4 regions of the Kitasatospora sp. NPDC041988 genome follow, and region 3 is predicted to be linked to each of the others. Evidence: riboswitches for the same ligand, from Rfam matches in the RefSeq annotation. Region 3 holds a riboswitch; each other region holds the start of a gene.
The links. A riboswitch is a leader RNA that binds a small molecule or an ion and turns the genes downstream of it on or off. The one in region 3 is predicted to bind S-adenosylmethionine.
Positions count from the first base shown of each region.

Region 1: linked by a shared signal. The riboswitch ahead of ACZ6NC_RS15045 (hypothetical protein) and the one ahead of thrC (threonine synthase) in region 3 are both predicted to bind S-adenosylmethionine.
Region 2: linked by a shared signal. The riboswitch ahead of ACZ6NC_RS03590 (aminotransferase class V-fold PLP-dependent enzyme) and the one ahead of thrC (threonine synthase) in region 3 are both predicted to bind S-adenosylmethionine.
Region 4: linked by a shared signal. The riboswitch ahead of ACZ6NC_RS33240 (helix-turn-helix transcriptional regulator) and the one ahead of thrC (threonine synthase) in region 3 are both predicted to bind S-adenosylmethionine.

Region 1 covers NZ_JBVJCO010000012.1:152,937-157,128, forward strand. Annotated here, with positions in the region: gene ACZ6NC_RS15030 (hypothetical protein) at 1-472, shown strand, start outside; gene ACZ6NC_RS15035 (G1 family glutamic endopeptidase) at 623-1,354, shown strand; gene ACZ6NC_RS15040 (IclR family transcriptional regulator) at 1,493-2,206, opposite strand; gene ACZ6NC_RS15045 (hypothetical protein) at 2,445-2,720, opposite strand; SAM riboswitch class I at 2,727-2,868, opposite strand; gene ACZ6NC_RS15050 (PTS transporter subunit EIIC) at 3,003-4,192, opposite strand, start outside.
Region 2 covers NZ_JBVJCO010000002.1:142,641-146,832, forward strand. Annotated here, with positions in the region: gene ACZ6NC_RS03580 (hypothetical protein) at 340-765, shown strand; gene trpD (anthranilate phosphoribosyltransferase) at 891-1,967, shown strand; SAM riboswitch class IV at 2,080-2,197, shown strand; gene ACZ6NC_RS03590 (aminotransferase class V-fold PLP-dependent enzyme) at 2,248-3,612, shown strand; gene ACZ6NC_RS03595 (Lrp/AsnC ligand binding domain-containing protein) at 3,616-3,897, opposite strand; gene ACZ6NC_RS03600 (rhomboid family intramembrane serine protease) at 3,939-4,192, opposite strand, start outside.
Region 3 covers NZ_JBVJCO010000028.1:129,718-133,909, reverse strand. Annotated here, with positions in the region: gene ACZ6NC_RS26445 (alpha,alpha-trehalose-phosphate synthase (UDP-forming)) at 1-55, opposite strand, end outside; gene ACZ6NC_RS26440 (glucosyl-3-phosphoglycerate synthase) at 94-1,101, opposite strand; SAM riboswitch class I at 1,302-1,433, shown strand; gene thrC (threonine synthase) at 1,451-2,746, shown strand; gene ACZ6NC_RS26430 (MoaD/ThiS family protein) at 2,778-3,056, shown strand; gene ACZ6NC_RS26425 (cold-shock protein) at 3,750-3,953, shown strand.
Region 4 covers NZ_JBVJCO010000046.1:16,920-21,111, reverse strand. Annotated here, with positions in the region: gene ACZ6NC_RS33255 (class I SAM-dependent methyltransferase) at 1-88, opposite strand, end outside; gene ACZ6NC_RS33250 (NAD(+)/NADH kinase) at 246-1,145, opposite strand; gene ACZ6NC_RS33245 (hypothetical protein) at 1,452-1,646, opposite strand; SAM riboswitch class IV at 1,884-1,994, shown strand; gene ACZ6NC_RS33240 (helix-turn-helix transcriptional regulator) at 2,255-4,192, shown strand, end outside.

The sequences.
Region 1 (4,192 bases), on a different contig from region 3:
GGACACCGCACAGGCCTTCGTGTACCGGACCCCGGAGGTCGGCCAGGCCGAGCCGGTGGTGCCGTTCATCGACCTCACCGGCGCCATCGCCATCGGCCCCTGGGACCCACCCGACCACAATCCGCTCACGGCGATGTTCGACACCGTCTTCGATGGCGACCCGGCGGGCCGGACGATCGCGATCGGCGCACGCTACGAGTACACCCTCGTCCCCGGCAGCCCGCCGGTGTCGGCGCTCCTGCCGGTCGTCCAGTCGACCGTGGGAACGTACGACGAGGACACGGTCCCGGCGCTCACGCGGGCACTCGTCGGGTGGGGCGAGCGCGAGCAACCCGAGACGGACGGCGGTGCCTGGGCCTTCCGGGTCAGTCTCTACTCGTCCGTCGACGCGTCACTGCAACGGCCCGTGCTGCAGCTCAAGCACGTGTCGTCCGCGCAGACCGCACCGCCAGGGCCACCCCGTCGAGTCTGACCACAGCGGCTCACCGGCGAGCGGGTGCCAGGCGGACCGAACCGCCGGGTTGCCGACCTGCCGTTGAGTGGTTTGCATGGAGATGAACCCTGCTGCCGTCGCCGAGTGACCGGCCGTTCACTGCCGCACGACGCCTTTCATGGAGCAAGCATGCGCGCACGACGTCACCTCGCGTTGGTCGCCGCGGTTGCCGCGCTGGCGCTCTTCGGCAGCGTGCCCCTGGCGCCCACAGCGCTCGCCGCGCAGCCGCAGCCCCTTGCCGAGGGCAGGAAGTGGTCCGGTTACGTCGCGACCGGCAAGGCCTACGACTTCACCGAAGTGCGCGCCAGTTGGATCCAGCCGGCCGCGGACTGCAGCGACCCCGACGCGAGTGCGGCCTTCTGGGTCGGCCTGGACGGCTGGAAGACCGGCCGGATTCTTGAGCAGACCGGCGTCGCCGTGAGCTGCGATGGTGGCACGCCGGAGTACTACGCCTGGTACGAGATGTTGCCGGCGTACCCGGTTGTGTACAACGACCCGGTCGTGCCCGGCGACCTGCTTGAGGCCAGTGTCGTCTACGTCGGTGAGACGTACGAGCTCACCCTCCGCGACGTCACGCAGAAGTGGGTCGAAACCACCTCTACGAAGCCGCCGGACGGAACGGACCCCAAGCGGATGACGGCCGAAGTGGTCGCCGAGGCGCCGACCAGGCAGTCCGGCGGGGTGCGGCCGTTGGCCGACTTCGGCAAGGTTTCGTTCACCGACTGCTACGTCAACGGAATGAGCCTCGGGGCCAATTTTCCCGAGGACATCACCATGGTCAGGGACGGTGTCGAAAGGGCCGCGCCTGGAGCGCTGACCGCCGGCGGGACGGCCTTCGACGTGATGTGGAAACACAGCTGAGCATGGCGGCTGCCCGGCACCCGGTCGCGGGCTCCGCCGTGTCGTTCTACGCGGGGAAGGGCGCCGAACCGTCCGCGGAGAAGGGACGGTCGGTCGGATGGCCGGTCGGATGCTGGTCTGTCGGTGGTCTGTCGGTGGTCAGGTCCGGCGCAGGGCCTCAGTGAGGTGGCGGGCGGCTTCGATGACGGCCTGGGCGTGCAGGGGGCCGGGGTGGCGGGTCAGGCGCTCGATCGGGCCGGAGACGGAGACGGCGGCCACGACGCGGTTGGAGGGGCCGCGGACGGGTACGGCGACCGACGCCACGCCCGGTTCGCGTTCGCCGATCGACTGGGCCCAGCCGCGGCGGCGGACGCCGCTCAGTGCGGTGGCGGTGAAGCGGGCGCCCTGGAGGCCGCGGTGGAGGCGCTCGGGCTCCTCCCAGGCCAGCAGGACCTGGGCGGCCGAGCCGGCCTTCATCGGCAGGGTGCTGCCGACCGGGACGGTGTCCCGCAGGCCGGAGAGCCGCTCGGCGGCGGCTACGCAGATCCGCATCTCGCCCTGGCGGCGGTAGAGCTGTGCGCTCTCGCCGGTGACGTCGCGCAGGTGGGTCAGGACCGGGCCCGCGGTGGCGAGCAGCCGGTCCTCGCCCGCGGCGGCGGAGAGTTCGGAGAGACGGGGGCCGAGGATGAACCGGCCCTGCATGTCCCTGGTGACCAGTCGGTGGTGTTCGAGTGCGACGGCGAGTCTGTGGGCCGTGGGCCGCGCCAGACCGGTGGCGGCGACCAGCCCCGCCAACGTGGCGGGGCCTGACTCCAGTGCGCTGAGCACCAGAGCGGCCTTGTCGAGAACGCCGACACCGCTGGTGTTGTCCATGGGTAGTACCAAGTCTCTTTCTTCGAGGCGCGGTTGACCCGCCGGCCGCACGGTGGCGGCAGGCGGAATCGGCGCGCGGCGCCGTCGGCGGTGTGTCGGGTGGGTCACGTCCCGCGCCGTTGCGGGGCCGCCGGTAGGAGCCGGGGAGGGGTGGGGGAGAGCGCGTCGCGTCCGAGGAGCCGAGGAGCCGAGGGGGCGCGTCGCGTCCGGCGGGCCGAAGCCCGGGGCGGGCGTCCGGTCAGCGTGTGCGGGCGCCGGCGACGGGGGTCGGCATGGCGGCCCACGCCGGGGCGCCCGGCGTGCGGCGTCCGGCGTGCGGCGTGGTGCGGCGTCCGGTGTGCGGCGTGGTGCGGGGCACGGTGAGCGGTACGGCGGACGACGTGCGCGGGCACGCGGGGGCGGACGCGTCGGGGGCGCCGGCGACGTCAGGGACGTCAGGGGCGCCGGGGACGTCGCTCGGGGCGGGCCGCTTCAGCGCGCGCGGATCCCAGGCGACGGAGGGCAGAGAGAGCACCGCTTCTCCTCATCTCTCCCGGCGCCACGTTGGCGCCGGGCCGGAGTTGGCACTGATCCCGGCGGTCGGGCCCGTGGTCGGGCGTCGACATGACCGGGGAGTTGCCGGGGCTTCGTAGGGCCGATCCCTCCACCCCTCTGGATGATTCGCCAGAAACCATACAAGACCGTCGCGCCGCTCTGCCAACGGCCTCCCGTGCCGGGTGATCGCGAGGTGTTCGAGACGGGTCTCTGCCTCCCCCGGCCGACGTGAGTGGCGGCATTCGCAGCTGCGCACCCGCGTTCATGACTTCGGGGCCGCAGGTGTGTCGAGGCCGGCGCCGAAGGACCCGGGGGCCTCGGCCGGGGTGGCGGCGTCGGTGGCCGGACCGTGCTTCGGCGCGAGGGCATCGAGCTCGTCGAGCATCTCGCGGGTGAAGCCGAAGTAGTAGGTGGCCAGGAGGCCTGTGGCGTATCCCGTCACCAGACCGGCGGCGTAGACGGCCGCGCTGACCCCGAGGCCGCGTGAGCCGGTCAGCAACGGGAACAGCGCCCAACCGGAGGGGCCGATGGCGGTCGAGCCGATGGTGGCACCGAGCTGGCCCAGCAGCCCCACCACGGCCCCGCCGCAGGCACCGCCGAGACAGGCCGTGACGAACGGCCGCCCGAGTGGGAGCGAGACCCCGTAGATCAGCGGCTCGCCGATGCCGAGGAACCCCGCGGGCAGGGCGGACCTGATGGTCGCCCTGATCGAGGCGTTGCCGCGCAGCCGCAGGTAGACGGCGACGGCGCAGCCGACCTGTCCGGCCCCGGCCATGGCGAGGATCGGCAGCAGCTCGGTGGAGCCCTGCTGCTGGATCAGGGTGGTGTGGATCGGGATCAGCGCCTGGTGCAGGCCGAGCATGACCAGGGGGAGGAACAGACCCCCGAGCACCAGCCCGGCAAGGGCGCCGCCGTGGGACAGCAGCCAGGTGGCGAGATCGCCGATCGCCGTGGAGACCTCTCCGGCGACGAACATCAGGCCGAACAGGGTGGCCAGGCCGGTGACGAGCACGGTGACCGTCGGAGTGAGCAGGACGTCGAGGGCGTCGGGCATCACCCGCCGGGTCCACCGTTCGACCTGGACCGCCAGCAGTGCGGCGGCGAGCGCTCCGATCACCCCGCCCTGGCCCGGCGCGAGGTGGTGGCCGAAGACCTCCACCTTGGAGACCCCCGCGTAGACGGTCACACTGGCCACGGCGCCGCCCAGCACGGGTGTGCCGCCGAACTCCCTCGCCGTGTTGTAGCCGACGAAGACGGCGAGCAGGGACATGAACCCCGAGGAGATCGCGGTGAGCGCCGGCACCAGGCCGGGAGCCCAACCGAGGTTGGTGAGCGCGCCGTTGACACCGGCCACGATGCCGCAGCCGATCAGCGCGGGGATCAGCGGCACGAAGACGTTCGCGATCCGGCGCAGCGCGAGCTTGACCGGGGTCGCGTTCCTGGCCCCGGCCT
Region 2 (4,192 bases), on a different contig from region 3:
GTGCGGTATGCCCCAGTGGGACCCGACGGAGCGTCCGGACGGGGGCTGAGCAGCGGCGTGTCCCTTTTCTGACGGTTCTTCGAAGGCCCCTTCGACCCCCTTGCCCAGCGTGTCGCTGCACGCCCGCGCGGCCCGCGGGGAGTAAGGGGAGTGGCCGTTCTGTCGGCCGTACGGGTGGACTGCACCGTCGAGGGTGACGCGCCGTCCTCCGGGCGGGTGAGTCGTGGGCGCGGCGGCTTGAGATGGATCTCGCGGGAGCGGCTCGGCGGCCGGTGATCGGGAGTAGCATCCGGGTTGAGGCGAACGTGGTCCGGATCACACTTTGAGGGAGCAGGGCCCATGGCGTACACGACCGACGAGACGCTGACCGTTCTCGTCTACAGCCACGACCGCAACACCCGCGAGCAGGTGCGGACGGCGCTCGGCCGCCGGCCGGCAGCGGACCTGCCGGAGCTGTCCTACCTGGAGTGCGCGACGACCCCCGCGGTGCTGAAGGCACTGGAGAAGGGGGGCGTGGACCTCTGCGTGCTCGACGGCGAGGCGGTACCGGCCGGCGGGCTGGGGCTCGGACGGCAGCTGAAGGACGAGATCTACGGCTGCCCGCCCGTGCTGGTGCTGATCGGCCGGCCGCAGGACTCCTGGCTGGCCGCCTGGAGCCGGGCCGACGCGGCGATCTCCCAGCCGGTGGACCCGGTGGCGCTGGCCGAGGCCGCCGCCACCCTGCTCCGGGCCCGGCTGGCGAAGCGGACGCCGGCCACCCGTTAGAGGAGGCGCATCTCAGCAGGAGAGAAGAAGGGTCGCGGCGGGACGGTGGCGTCCCGCCGCTCGATAGGCTGACTCCAACCCTACGGAGATCCCTTTCCGGGAACCGACGAGAGCTGGAGTCAGCCATGGTGAACGTGAACCCTGCGAACGGCGGCAAGGACCCCGTGCAGGTGGTCCGCACCTGGCCGGACATCCTGTCGGCGCTGTTGCGGGGCGAGGACCTGGGCCAGGCGGACACCGCGTGGGCGATGGACCGGATCATGAGCGGCGAGGCCTCCCCGGCCCAGGTGGCGGGCTTCATGGTGGCGCTGCGGGCCAAGGGCGAGACGGTCGGGGAGATCGCCGGCCTGGTGGACTCGATGTACGCGCACGCCGAGCCGCTCTCCATCCCCGGCCCGGCGGTGGACGTCGTCGGCACCGGCGGCGACCGCGCCAGGACCGTCAACATCTCGACCATGTCGGCGATCGTGGCGGCGGCGGCCGGCGCCAAGGTGGTCAAGCACGGCAACCGGGCCGCCTCCTCGGCGAGCGGCTCCTCGGACGTGCTGGAGAAGCTGGGCATCGCCCTCGACCTCTCCGCCCGGCGGGTCGCCGAGGTGGCCGAGGAGATCGGGCTCACCTTCTGCTCCGCCGCCATGTTCCACCCGTCGATGCGGCACGCCGCCACGGCCCGGCGCGACCTCGGGGTGCCGACGGCGTTCAACATCCTGGGCCCGCTGACCAACCCGGCCAAGGTGACGGCCCACGCGATCGGCTGCTTCGACACCAGGCTGGCCGGGCTGATCGCCGGGGTGCTGGCCCGGCGCGGCTCCAGCGCGCTGGTCTTCCGCGGCGACGACGGCCTGGACGAGCTGACCATCACCACCACCTCGCGGGTCTGGATCGTGCGCGGCGGCGAGGTCGGCGAGACCACCTTCGACCCGCGCGAGGTCGGCATCGAGCTGGTCGGCATCGAGGCGCTGCGCGGCGCGGACCCGGCGTACAACGCGGACGTCGCCCGTCGGCTGCTGGCCGGGGAGCGCGGGCCGGTCCGGGACGCCGTCCTGCTGAACACGGCGGCGGCGCTGGTGGCGCTGGACCTCACCGACGCGCCGCTCACCGAGCAGCTGGCCGCGGGCATGGAGCGGGCCGCGGCCGCCATCGACTCGGGCGCCGCACTGGACCTGCTGAACCGCTGGTCGGAGGCCACCAGCAAGGCGTGAGGCGGTGGTTGGGGCCCGTACGGGGGAGTGACCCCCGTGCGGGCCCCTTGTGCTGTCCGGATGGCGGACCTGTGTTTGACCACCCGGCGGACGCGACCTAGAGTCTTCGGCAGGTCATGAGTGACAGCGCAGAGCCCCAGCTTGCTGTCCGGCAACCCTCCGTCCGTGGCGGGGTGCCCTGGGTGAGGACCGGGTCCCGCGGCAATCCGTCCGCGTGACAAGCGCGGACGCCGGCTGACACGTACTCCCGGGGTCCTGACCCCCGAAGGAGTGCATCCTCATGTCCGTTGCCACCGAACTCTGCGCCCCCCTCGCCGTCCTGGGCCACGACGTCCAGGTCCCGCTGGCCAGCGGCGAGAAGGTCGGGTACGCGGCGCTCGACTACGCCGCCAGCTCCCCGGCGCTCCAGCGGGTCTGGGACGACGTCGCCGCCTACGCCCCCTACTACGGCAGCGTGCACCGCGGCGCCGGCTACCTGTCGCAGCTCTCCACCGACCTGTTCGAGCAGAGCCGCCGTACCGTCGCCGACTTCCTCGGCCTGCGCGAGGGCGACCAGGTGGTCTTCACCCGGGCCACCACCGACTCGCTGAACCTGCTGGCCGGCGCCGTCCCGGCCGGCACCCGGGTCTTCGCGTTCGAGACCGAGCACCACGCCTCGCTGCTGCCCTGGGCCCACGCCGGACTGGACGTCACCTACCTGCGCGCGCCGCGCTCGCGGGCCGAGGCGGTCGCCGCCCTGGACGCCGCGCTGGCCGAGGCCCCCGAGGGCCCCAAGCTGCTCTGCGTCACCGGCGCCTCCAACGTCACCGGCGAGCTCTGGCCGGTCGCCGAGCTGACCGGGACCGCGCACCGGTACGGCGCCCGGGTGGTGCTGGACGCCGCACAGCTCGCCCCGCACCACCGGGTCTCGGTGCGCGAGCTGGACGTGGACTGGATCGCCTTCTCCGGCCACAAGATCTACGCGCCGTTCGGCGCCGGAGTGCTGGCCGGCCGCGCCGACTGGCTGGACGCGGCCGAGCCCTACCTGGCCGGCGGCGGCGCCACCCGTACGGTGGCCCGGGAGGCCGACGGTTCGGTGGCCGTCCAGTGGCACACCGGCCCGGCCCGGCACGAGGCCGGCTCGCCGAACGTGATCGGCGCCTACGCCATCGCCTCGGCCTGCCGGGCGCTCACCGAGGCCGGCTTCGACGCGCTGGAGGCCCGCGAGCAGCAGCTGATCGCCCGACTGCAGGCCGGCCTGGCGGAGGTCCCGCAGGTCAAGGTGCTCAACCTGTTCGGTGCCGACTCGGCCCGGGTGGGCGTGCTCTCCTTCGTCGTCCAGGGCTGGAACAGCTCGCACTTCTCGGCCGCGCTCTCCGCCGAGTACGGCATCGGGGTGCGCGACGGCCTGTTCTGCGCGCACCCGCTGGTGCGCACGCTGCTCGGCGACGAGGAGGTGGCACCGTCCGAGTGCGGCGCGCCGGAGCCGTCGCTGCCGGGCGAGCGGAGCCTGAACGCGATCCGGGTCAGCTTCGGCGCCGGTACCCCGGACGAGCACATCGAGCGCTTCCTGACCGCCGTCCGCGAGCTGGTCACGGACGGCGCGGCCTGGAACTACCGCAACGAGGGCGGCCGCTGCGTCGTCGACACGCGGCGGGAGGGCTGAACCCTACTCGTCGAGGCCGAGGGCGAAGGCGGCCTCCAGGTCGTGCTGGGAGTAGGTGCGGAAGGCGATCTGGGTCTCGGTGTGGGCCACGCCCGGGACCTTGTTCAGCCGGCCGGGGATCACGTCGGCCAGGTCGTCGTGCCGGCGCACCCGCACCATCGCCACCAGGTCGTAGCCGCCGGTGACCGAGTAGACCTCACTGACGCCCTCGATGGCCGCGATCGCCTCGGCGATCTCCGGGATGCGGTCGACGCTGGTCTTGATCAGGACGATGGCGGTGATCACTGTTCGGGCTCCTTTGTGAGGTGCGGCCAGCGTATCGGGCGTCAGCCGGACCGTCGCGAGGGGCGGGTGGCCAGCGTGCAGGCGTACAGGAAGCCGGCCGAGAAGCCGATCACGTGCACGAGGTAGGCCACCCCGGGCCCGGCCGAGTGCACCGACCACCACTGCAGGGCGAACCAGAGCCCGAGCACCAGCCAGGCCGGGAACCGCAGCGGCAGGAAGAGCAGCAGCGGTACCAGCGTGGTGACGCGGGAGCGCGGGTGCAGCCGCAGGTAGGCGCCGAGGACGGCCGAGATCG
Region 3 (4,192 bases):
CCAGGACGGGGGCGGTGCCGGTCGGATTCGAACGTTCGGTCGTGAGATCGCCCATGACTGGTTGGTTGCCGGGGGTCTGCGGACCCAAACCCTTCAGTGCCGGGTGGCGTACTCGGGGACGGTGTGCATCGGAGGGCGTTCGAGGGCGGTGACCGGGTGGGTGTGGGCGGTGAACGCGCGGGTTTCCGGGTCGCGGGTGAACTGGGTGAGCAGCGGGTGCACCAGGTCGGCGGAGGCCTTGAGCCGGTGGGTGCGGTCGAGCCGTTCCAGTGCCGTGCGGTAGATGGTGGCGGCCATCCGGCCGAGCGCCTGGCCGTCCTGGTGGCGGTGGTGGCGGACGCCGACGTCCACCTGGGCGAGGGCGTCCAGGCCGGCGGTCTCCAGGGCGTCGACCAGCAGGCCGAGTTCGACGCCGTAACCGGTGGGGAACGGGAGGCGTTCGAGCAGGGAGCGGCGGGCCGCGTACTCGCCGCCGAGGGGCTGGACGAAACCGGCGAGTTCCGGCCAGTGCAGGTTGAGCAGCGGGCGGGCGACCAGCTCGGTGACCCGGCCGCCGCCGGCCGGCACCACGGCTCCGTCGGTCTCCAGCGGCCTGTCGTACATGGCCTTGACCAGCTGGATCTCCGGCTCGGTGAGCAGTGGGCCGATGATGCCGGAGACGAACGCCGGGTCGAACTCGCGCAGGTCGGCGTCGACGAAGCAGACGATCTCCCCGCTGGTGACCAGCAGCGAGCGCCAGAGCACCTCGCCCTTGCCGGGGGCGGCCGGCAGCCGGGGGAGGATGTCGTCGCGGTGGACCACCCGGGCGCCGGCCTCGGCGGCCGCGGCGGCGGTGCGGTCGGCGGAGCCGGAGTCGATCACGACCAGTTCGTCGACCAGTGGCAGGCGTTCCATCAGCTCGCGGCGGATGGTGCGGACGATGTCGCCGACGGTGGCCTCCTCGTCCAGGGCGGGCAGGACGACGCTGACGGTGCCCGCGCGGCCGGCGGCCCGCTTGGCGTCCAGCAGGGTGCGCACCGGACGGTCGGCCGCGCTCCACGAGCGGCGGCGCAGCCAGGACGCCGCCTGCGGGAGGAGCTCGGGTGTCGGGTCGGCGGGCACGGGTCTCTCCTCGGCGGGATCGGTCGGGACGGGCTGGGTCGGGCTGGGTCGGGATCGGGCGGGTCGGGACTGGCTGGGACGGGTCATCTCGCGTGGCGGACGGTCCCGTTCAGGGTTGACGCCTTCGGATACAGTCTTCGTACAGCGGTCGGACCTTCGCACGCCGGGGTCACCGTTGAGCAAGACCAACAACTTCACAGAGCTCATCCAGAGGGACTGAGGGAACGGCCCGTTGACGTCCCGGCAACCTTCTCGCGCGGCCGTCACGGGCCCCGGCGGGACAGGTGCCAATTCCGGCCTGTGGCGCGACCGCGCCACGGGGAAGATGAGGAGAGAGGCCTCCGCCATCATGGCTATCACTGCGACTCGCGTTTCCGGCGCTGCACCCGTAACCGTTGACCTCGGCCCCGCCGCCGCGCTGTCCTGTCGCGAGTGCGGCTCCCGGTTCCCGCTCGGTCCGAGCTTCGCCTGCCTGGAGTGCTTCGGGCCGCTGGAGATCGCGTACGACTTCGGCAGTGAGGCCGCGGAGGAGCTGCGCAAGCGGATCGAGGCCGGTCCGGCGTCGATCTGGCGGTACGCGCCGCTGCTGCCCGTGCCGGCCGATGTGGCCGGGAAGCCCAACCTGAACCCCGGCTGGACCCCGCTGGTGAAGGCGGACAACCTGGGCCGCGAGCTCGGGTTCACCGCCCAGCTGCACATCAAGGACGACTCCGGCAACCCGACCCACTCGTTCAAGGACCGCGTGGTCGCCTGTGCGATCGAGGCGGCGCGGGCGTTCGGTTTCACCACGCTCTCCTGCTCCTCGACCGGCAACCTGGCCGGTGCGGTGGGCGCCGCGGCCGCCCGGGCCGGTTTCAAGTCCTGCGTGTTCATCCCGCACGACCTGGAGCAGGGCAAGGTCGTGATGGCCGGTGTCTACGGCGGTGAGCTGGTCGGCATCGAGGGCAACTACGACGATGTGAACCGCTTCTGCTCGGAGCTGATCGGCGACCCGGCCGGCGAGGGCTGGGGCTTCGTCAACGTCAACCTGCGCCCGTACTACGGCGAGGGCTCCAAGACGCTGGCGTACGAGATCTGCGAGCAGCTGGGCTGGCGCCTGCCGGAGCAGATCGTGATCCCGATCGCTTCGGGTTCGCAGCTGACCAAGATCGACAAGGGCCTGCAGGAGCTGGTCAGGCTCGGTCTGGTCGAGGACCGGCCGTACCGGATCTTCGGTGCCCAGGCGGCGGGCTGCTCGCCGGTGTCGGCGGCCTACAAGGCCGGCAGCGACGTGATCCGCCCGGTCAAGCCGGACACCATCGCCAAGTCGCTGGCGATCGGCAACCCGGCCGACGGCCCGTACGTGCTGGACATCGCCCGCCGCACCGGCGGCGCCGTCGAGGACGTGACGGACGCCGAGGTGGTGGCCGCGATCAAGCTGCTGGCCCGGACCGAGGGCATCTTCGCCGAGACCGCGGGCGGGGTGACCGTCGGAGTACTGAAGAAGCTGGTCGAGACCGGGCAGCTGGACCCGGCCAAGGAGACCGTCGCGATCAACACCGGCGACGGCCTGAAGACGCTGGACGCCGTCTCCGACGCCGGGATGACCGCCGTCATCCGCCCGACGCTGGCCTCGTTCCGCGACGCCGGTCTCGCGTCCGCCTGACCCCTCCACCCCGCCGCAAGGAGAAGCCCCCATGAGCGCCAACGTCCGCATCCCGACCATCCTGCGCACCTACACCGGCGGCGCCGCCGAGGTGGCCGCCGAGGGTTCCACCCTCGGCGAGGTCATCGCCGACCTGGAGAAGAACCACGCCGGGATCGCCGCCCGGATCCTGGACGACACCGGCAAGCTGCGCCGTTTCGTGAACGTCTACGTCAATGACGACGACGTGCGGTTCGCGGAGGGCCTGGCGACCGGGATCGCGGACGGCGCGAGTGTTTCGATCATTCCCGCGGTGGCCGGCGGCTGCTGAGCCGCGCCACTGACGGACGGCCGTCCGGGTGTACGGAATTTCGTACACCCGGACGGCCGTCGCATTTCCCGGAGCGCTTCCTGGAGTGCTTCCGGGCGTTCCCGGGCGTTCCCGGGGAGTTCCCGGACGCTTCCGGTGCTGCTTTGCAGGCCGCCTGCCCGGTCGTTTTCCCCGGCCGTCGCCGCGCGCCGCATTCCGGCGGGAATATTTACCGGGCCAGTCGGAGTAGAGTGTCGCTCGGCCGGGAAGAGGGCCTCCCCTCCCCCTCACCCCGGTCGTCGCCCCCCTGTCGCGCCCGTACCGCCGGTGTCTGTCCGGCCGCTGAGACCGGCGCCGGGCCCGCGGCCGTGAAACATGTCAGGCCGATGTCAGAATTCTTGAGGGCATTTGGGTAATTCGTCCGCTATGTCCGGCGTGAAATGTGAAGTTCCTGAGCTTTTGGTCCGTCCTGTCCCCTGACGGGCCGGGGGAATTCCCGGTGGCTGGCCCTGTTGCAGAGGGCGTCGATCCGGATACATTCAGCCGCGGTCGACGCAATCGCCCCTTCATCGGACACCGTCCGATGGTCTCGGCGGGGGATTGTGGCGTGCACGGCTGCGCCCAGGGGGGGTTCCCCGGGCCGGCCTCAAACCAGACCCGGGCCCGCGACCTGCGGGCGCGTGAAGGGCCAGCACAGCACTAGGGGAGTTCGGAATGGCTCAGGGCACCGTCAAGTGGTTCAACGCGGAGAAGGGCTACGGCTTCATCGCGGTCGACGGTGGTGCGGACGTCTTCGTCCACTACAGCGCGATCCAGATGGACGGCTACCGCACCCTTGAGGAGGGCCAGCGGGTCGAGTTCGAGATCTCTCAGGGGCAGAAGGGCCCGCAGGCGGACATGGTCCGCGCGGCGGTCTGACCTTTCCGGCACCCAGGAGTTCGGCTCGGCCCATCGGCTGGTGCACCTCTTGCTTCGCCACGGGCCCGTGCGACACGCGTCGCACGGGCCCGTCGCCGTGTCCGGGGAGTGGCCGGTACGGCTCGCGGGTTGCCCATTGGGCTTGCACTCGCCCACCCAGAGTGCTAATCATTGGCGTTAGCACTCACAGCGTGAGAGTGACAGCGGACCGGGTCGGTGAGGCCCCCGGGAGCGGTAGG
Region 4 (4,192 bases), on a different contig from region 3:
CCAGGTCAAAAAGCTCCGTGGGATACCCCGGCCGGAACCGCTCGTAGGCTTCCGCCATCACTCCGAAGCTCAGTGCGCGACTCGACATGCCGAGCATCCTGGCACGGGCTGCGCCGTCCGTGCCTGGATTTTCGCGCCGCCCGGCGGGCCTCGGCCGTTGCCGGGGGGCTCCCGCGTGCCACGGGTCCTCACCGCACTGTCGACGCCCCTCCACGTCGAGCGCGGAGCGGAGCGGAAGGATGCTCTTAGCCGTGTTCCGCCGAGCCGGTGAGCCGGAGCTTGCGCTGGGCCCGCTGGTAGAAGGTGGTGTGGCCGAGTCGAACGACGCGTGCGGCGGCGGGCAGCATGGTCACGTCGACGACGTCGCCCGGTGAGACGTGGCCGGTCAGGAGGCCGTCGGCCTCGACGGCGAGGTCGCCGCTGTGCGGCAGGACCTCCAGTCGAAGCCGCTCGCCGCTGGAGAGGAAGACGGAGCGGTTGAACGCGGCATGCGGAGCCACGGGCGTGATCAGCAGCCCCTCGGCGTTGGGGGAGACGATCGGGCCGCCGGCGGAGAAGCTGTACGCGGTGGAGCCGGTCGGTGTGGCGACGACGACCGCGTCGGCGGTGTAGGACACGAAGGGCTGGTCCTGGACCCGTATGGCGACCGCCGCGGACTTGTGCCCCGGGCTGCGCAGGAGAACGACGTCATTGAGGGCCGTCTCCTGGGCGGCCCCGAAGCGGGCGTGGACCCCGGAGCGGACCTCCACGGTGAAGCGGCGGTCGTCGATGGCATCCAGCGCGGCGGGGAGTTCCGGGATGTCGACCTCGGCGAGGAAGCCCAGGCGTCCGACGTTGACGCCCAGGACGGGCGCGTGGCCCCCGGTCGCGAGCCGCATGGCGCGCAGCATGGTGCCGTCCCCGCCCAGGCTGATCATCAGGTCGGCGCTCGCGGTCATCTCCTCGGACTCGACCGGAATGGCCTCGCAGCCGATCCGTGCCACCTCCGCCGCCAGCCCCAGGACCTTCGTACCGCGGGCCCGGCTCCACCGGACCACGGCCTCCACAGTGGGCGCGCAGGTGCGCTCGGGGTGGAGCACCAGCCCCACCGTGCCGATGAATCCCATCCGGAGCACCTCGATGTCGACCAGGCCGCTGTTGCTCACGTGCTCCCTCCAGTCACGCACAGCCGGTCGCCGGCTTCAAGGTCACCGCCGGGCTTCGGTCCGTCGCCGGTGTCCTCGGCGGATCGCCGCCGGGCCGGTGACCGATCCGCTGCTCGGCGTGACCGCGCCGGCGGATCCGGCCACCGGCCGCGAGGCCCGGCAGGTCCGGGGAGCTCCCGCGTGCGGGGTGGCCGTCACTCCTGCGGCACCCGTGTGGTGCGGGCGCGGGGTGTGGTGCCGCCAGCCATGGCCGGCCGTCCGTCCCGCAGGTGCGGCCCGGCGGCCCACCCGCAGCGGCCGGGCGGGTCAGCCGGCGTCCGCGAGCAGGTCCTCCGAGAGCGTCCACAGGCGCCGGGCGTTGTCCGGGTCCACGGCGTGGCGGGCCACGCCGTGCAGGGTGCCGGCTGCCGCCTCCCGTACCCGAACCGCCGCCGGGCCGGCTGGGCCGGGGTGCCGCCGCCGGGCCGCCGCGGCCGCGGTGCCCCGGGCGGATTCCTCCACCGGGGCCACCCTGCCGCTTCTGACCAACCGTCAATTCGGGGGCCGGCCGAAACCGGGCCACCGCCCACCGGCCCACTGTGGCAGCGGTGTTGCGCCATCTTGCGGGAGGGTGTCGCCGGGCGCCCGGCCCGCCGTGACGTGGCTGCTGACGGGCCGGACGCCGATTGACGGGATCGCCGACGCCTTCCTAGACTCGGGACTGGCGAAGAACGTCAGCCCAGGGCCGCCGGGAAGGCGGGACTTGGAGGACAGGCCCCAGGCCCCGGCCGGCTGACTGGCCCCCCCACCCTGCGGTGGGGCGTCCCGGGGAGAGCCAGGCGGCATGGCCTCGTGCCGCAAGCGCAGTCATGGCCGGGGTGGGCGGGGGACGGAGAAGGTCGTGGAACAGCGGGCGGGCGGGCGGCACAGCGCGGGCCTCAGGCTGGTGGCCAGGCTCGACGTCGACCTGCGTCGGCGCGCCAGCTCCCTCTGTCGCCGACGGTGACCGGCCGGCCGGGCAACTGAACGCCCGGACCGCGGCCGGTCCGTCCGATCCCCTCACCCCGACCCCGCGTGAGGAGGAGCGCCCCGCGGCCCGCCCTCCCTGCGCGCCTGCTTCAGGAGGACGGATGTCCACCTTCCCTGCGCCCGCTCCACGTGACCTCCCGAGAGCTCTGCCGGCCGGCCGGGAGCCCGAGTACCGGCGCCTGCACGAGGCGTTCGACCGGTGCACGGCCGGCACCGGAGGCGTGATCGTCCTGCACGGGTCCGTCGGCAGCGGCCGCAGCGACCTGCTGTACGCGTTCACCGACACCGCGGCGGACCGCGGGGCGACCGTGCTCGTCGGCACCGGCTCGCCGCTGGAGCGCGAGTTCCCGCTCGGCCTCGCCCGCCAGCTCCTCCAGGGCGCCGCCCTCGAACCGGAGGAGGCGGCCGCGGCGGAGACCCTGCTCGCCCAGGGCGCCGCCGAGGGCGCCCGCCCCACGGCGGACGGCGCACCCGGCCGGCTCACCCAACGCACACTGGAGGGCCTGTTCGCCCTCGTCCGCGGGCTCGCTGAACGCGCCCCCGTCCTGATCGCGGTCGACGACCGACAGGACACCGACCCGCAGTCCCTGGAGTTCCTGCTCTACCTCGTCCGCCGTACCCGCAACGCCGGCGTGCTCACCGTCCTGAGCTCGCGCGAGACGATGACCCCGCCCAACCCCTTCTTCGAGGTCGAACTCGCCCGCCAGCCGCACCACCAGCACATCCGGCTCGACCTGCTCCCGGGGGACCTCGTGGCCGCGCTGTTCCGGGAACGCCTCGGCGACGCGGCCGCCGCCCGGCTGGCCGCCGACGCGCACGCCCTGACCGGCGGCAACCCGCTGCTCGTCCGGGCCCTGATCGGTGACCAGGAACGTGTGGGCGGGCCGGCCCCGGCGACGGAGCTGGCGGTCGGGGAGGGCTACCGGCGAGGGCTGATGCACTGCCTGCACCGGATCGACCCGCTCGCGCTGCGCTACGCCCGCGGCGTCGCGGTGCTCGGTGCGTCCAGCACGCCCGAACTCCTCGCCGAACTGCTGCTGCTCGCCCCGGACTCGCTGCCCAGGGCGCTCTACCTGCTCCAGTCGGCGGGCCTCTTCCGGGACGGCGGCTTCCGCCACCCGACCGCCGCCGGTGACCTGCTGGCCGCGATGCGGCCGCACGAGCTGGCCGGGCTGCACCGGCGGGCGGGCGAGCTCCTGCGGGTGTCCGGGGCGGCGGCGGAGACGGTGGTCGGGCACGCGAGGGTGGCGGAGGGGCACCTGCGGTCGCCGTGGGCGGTCCTGGTCGCAGCTCCCGTTGCCGCCCCGGACGAGGCCCTGGCCGCGGCCCCGGTGGCGGGAGCCGGGCCGCGGGCCGCGCCGCAGCTGCCGCTGTCGCTCGCGCCCGCGGTGCCGGCCGGCGTGGAGGCCGGCGGCCCGAGTACGGGCGGCTTCGGGAGCACGCGCGGGTTCGGCGGGTTCGGCGCGGCCGGGGTGAGGGGCTTCGGTGGCCTCGGTGTGGTGGTGGCAGGCTCGGCCGGAAGCGCCGAGAGCGCGGCGGGAGCGCCGAGCACGGGGGGCTTCGGTACGGCGCACGGGATCGGCTCGGGCGCCGTGGCCGGTCCGGACGGCGTGCCGGGCACGCCCGGGCCGGACGCCCCGGTCAAGGCAGCCGGCAGCAGCCCCACGAGCACCGGGGGCTTCGGGACCGCCGGGGGCGACGCCGGCCTCGGGGTGCCCGGCGGGGCGGTCAGCGCCGCCGCGATCGAGTGCGTGCCCACCCTGCCCGGCACGGTGGCGGACGAGGAGACCGCCCGGCGGCACGAGCTGAAGTCGATCCGCTACCTGTTCTGGCACGGCCGCGCCGAGGAGGGCGTCGCCGCGCTGGAGCGGTTCGAGGCCGCACCCGCCGATGCGGGCACCGCCGACGGCCTGCGCGCCTGGATCGCGTACTGGTACCCGTCGCTGCTGCCCGCGCCCGACCGGGAGCAGGCCACCGACCACCGGGGCGACGGCATGCGGCTGCTGGCCTCGCTGCTGGGCGGCACCACCGCGCCCGAG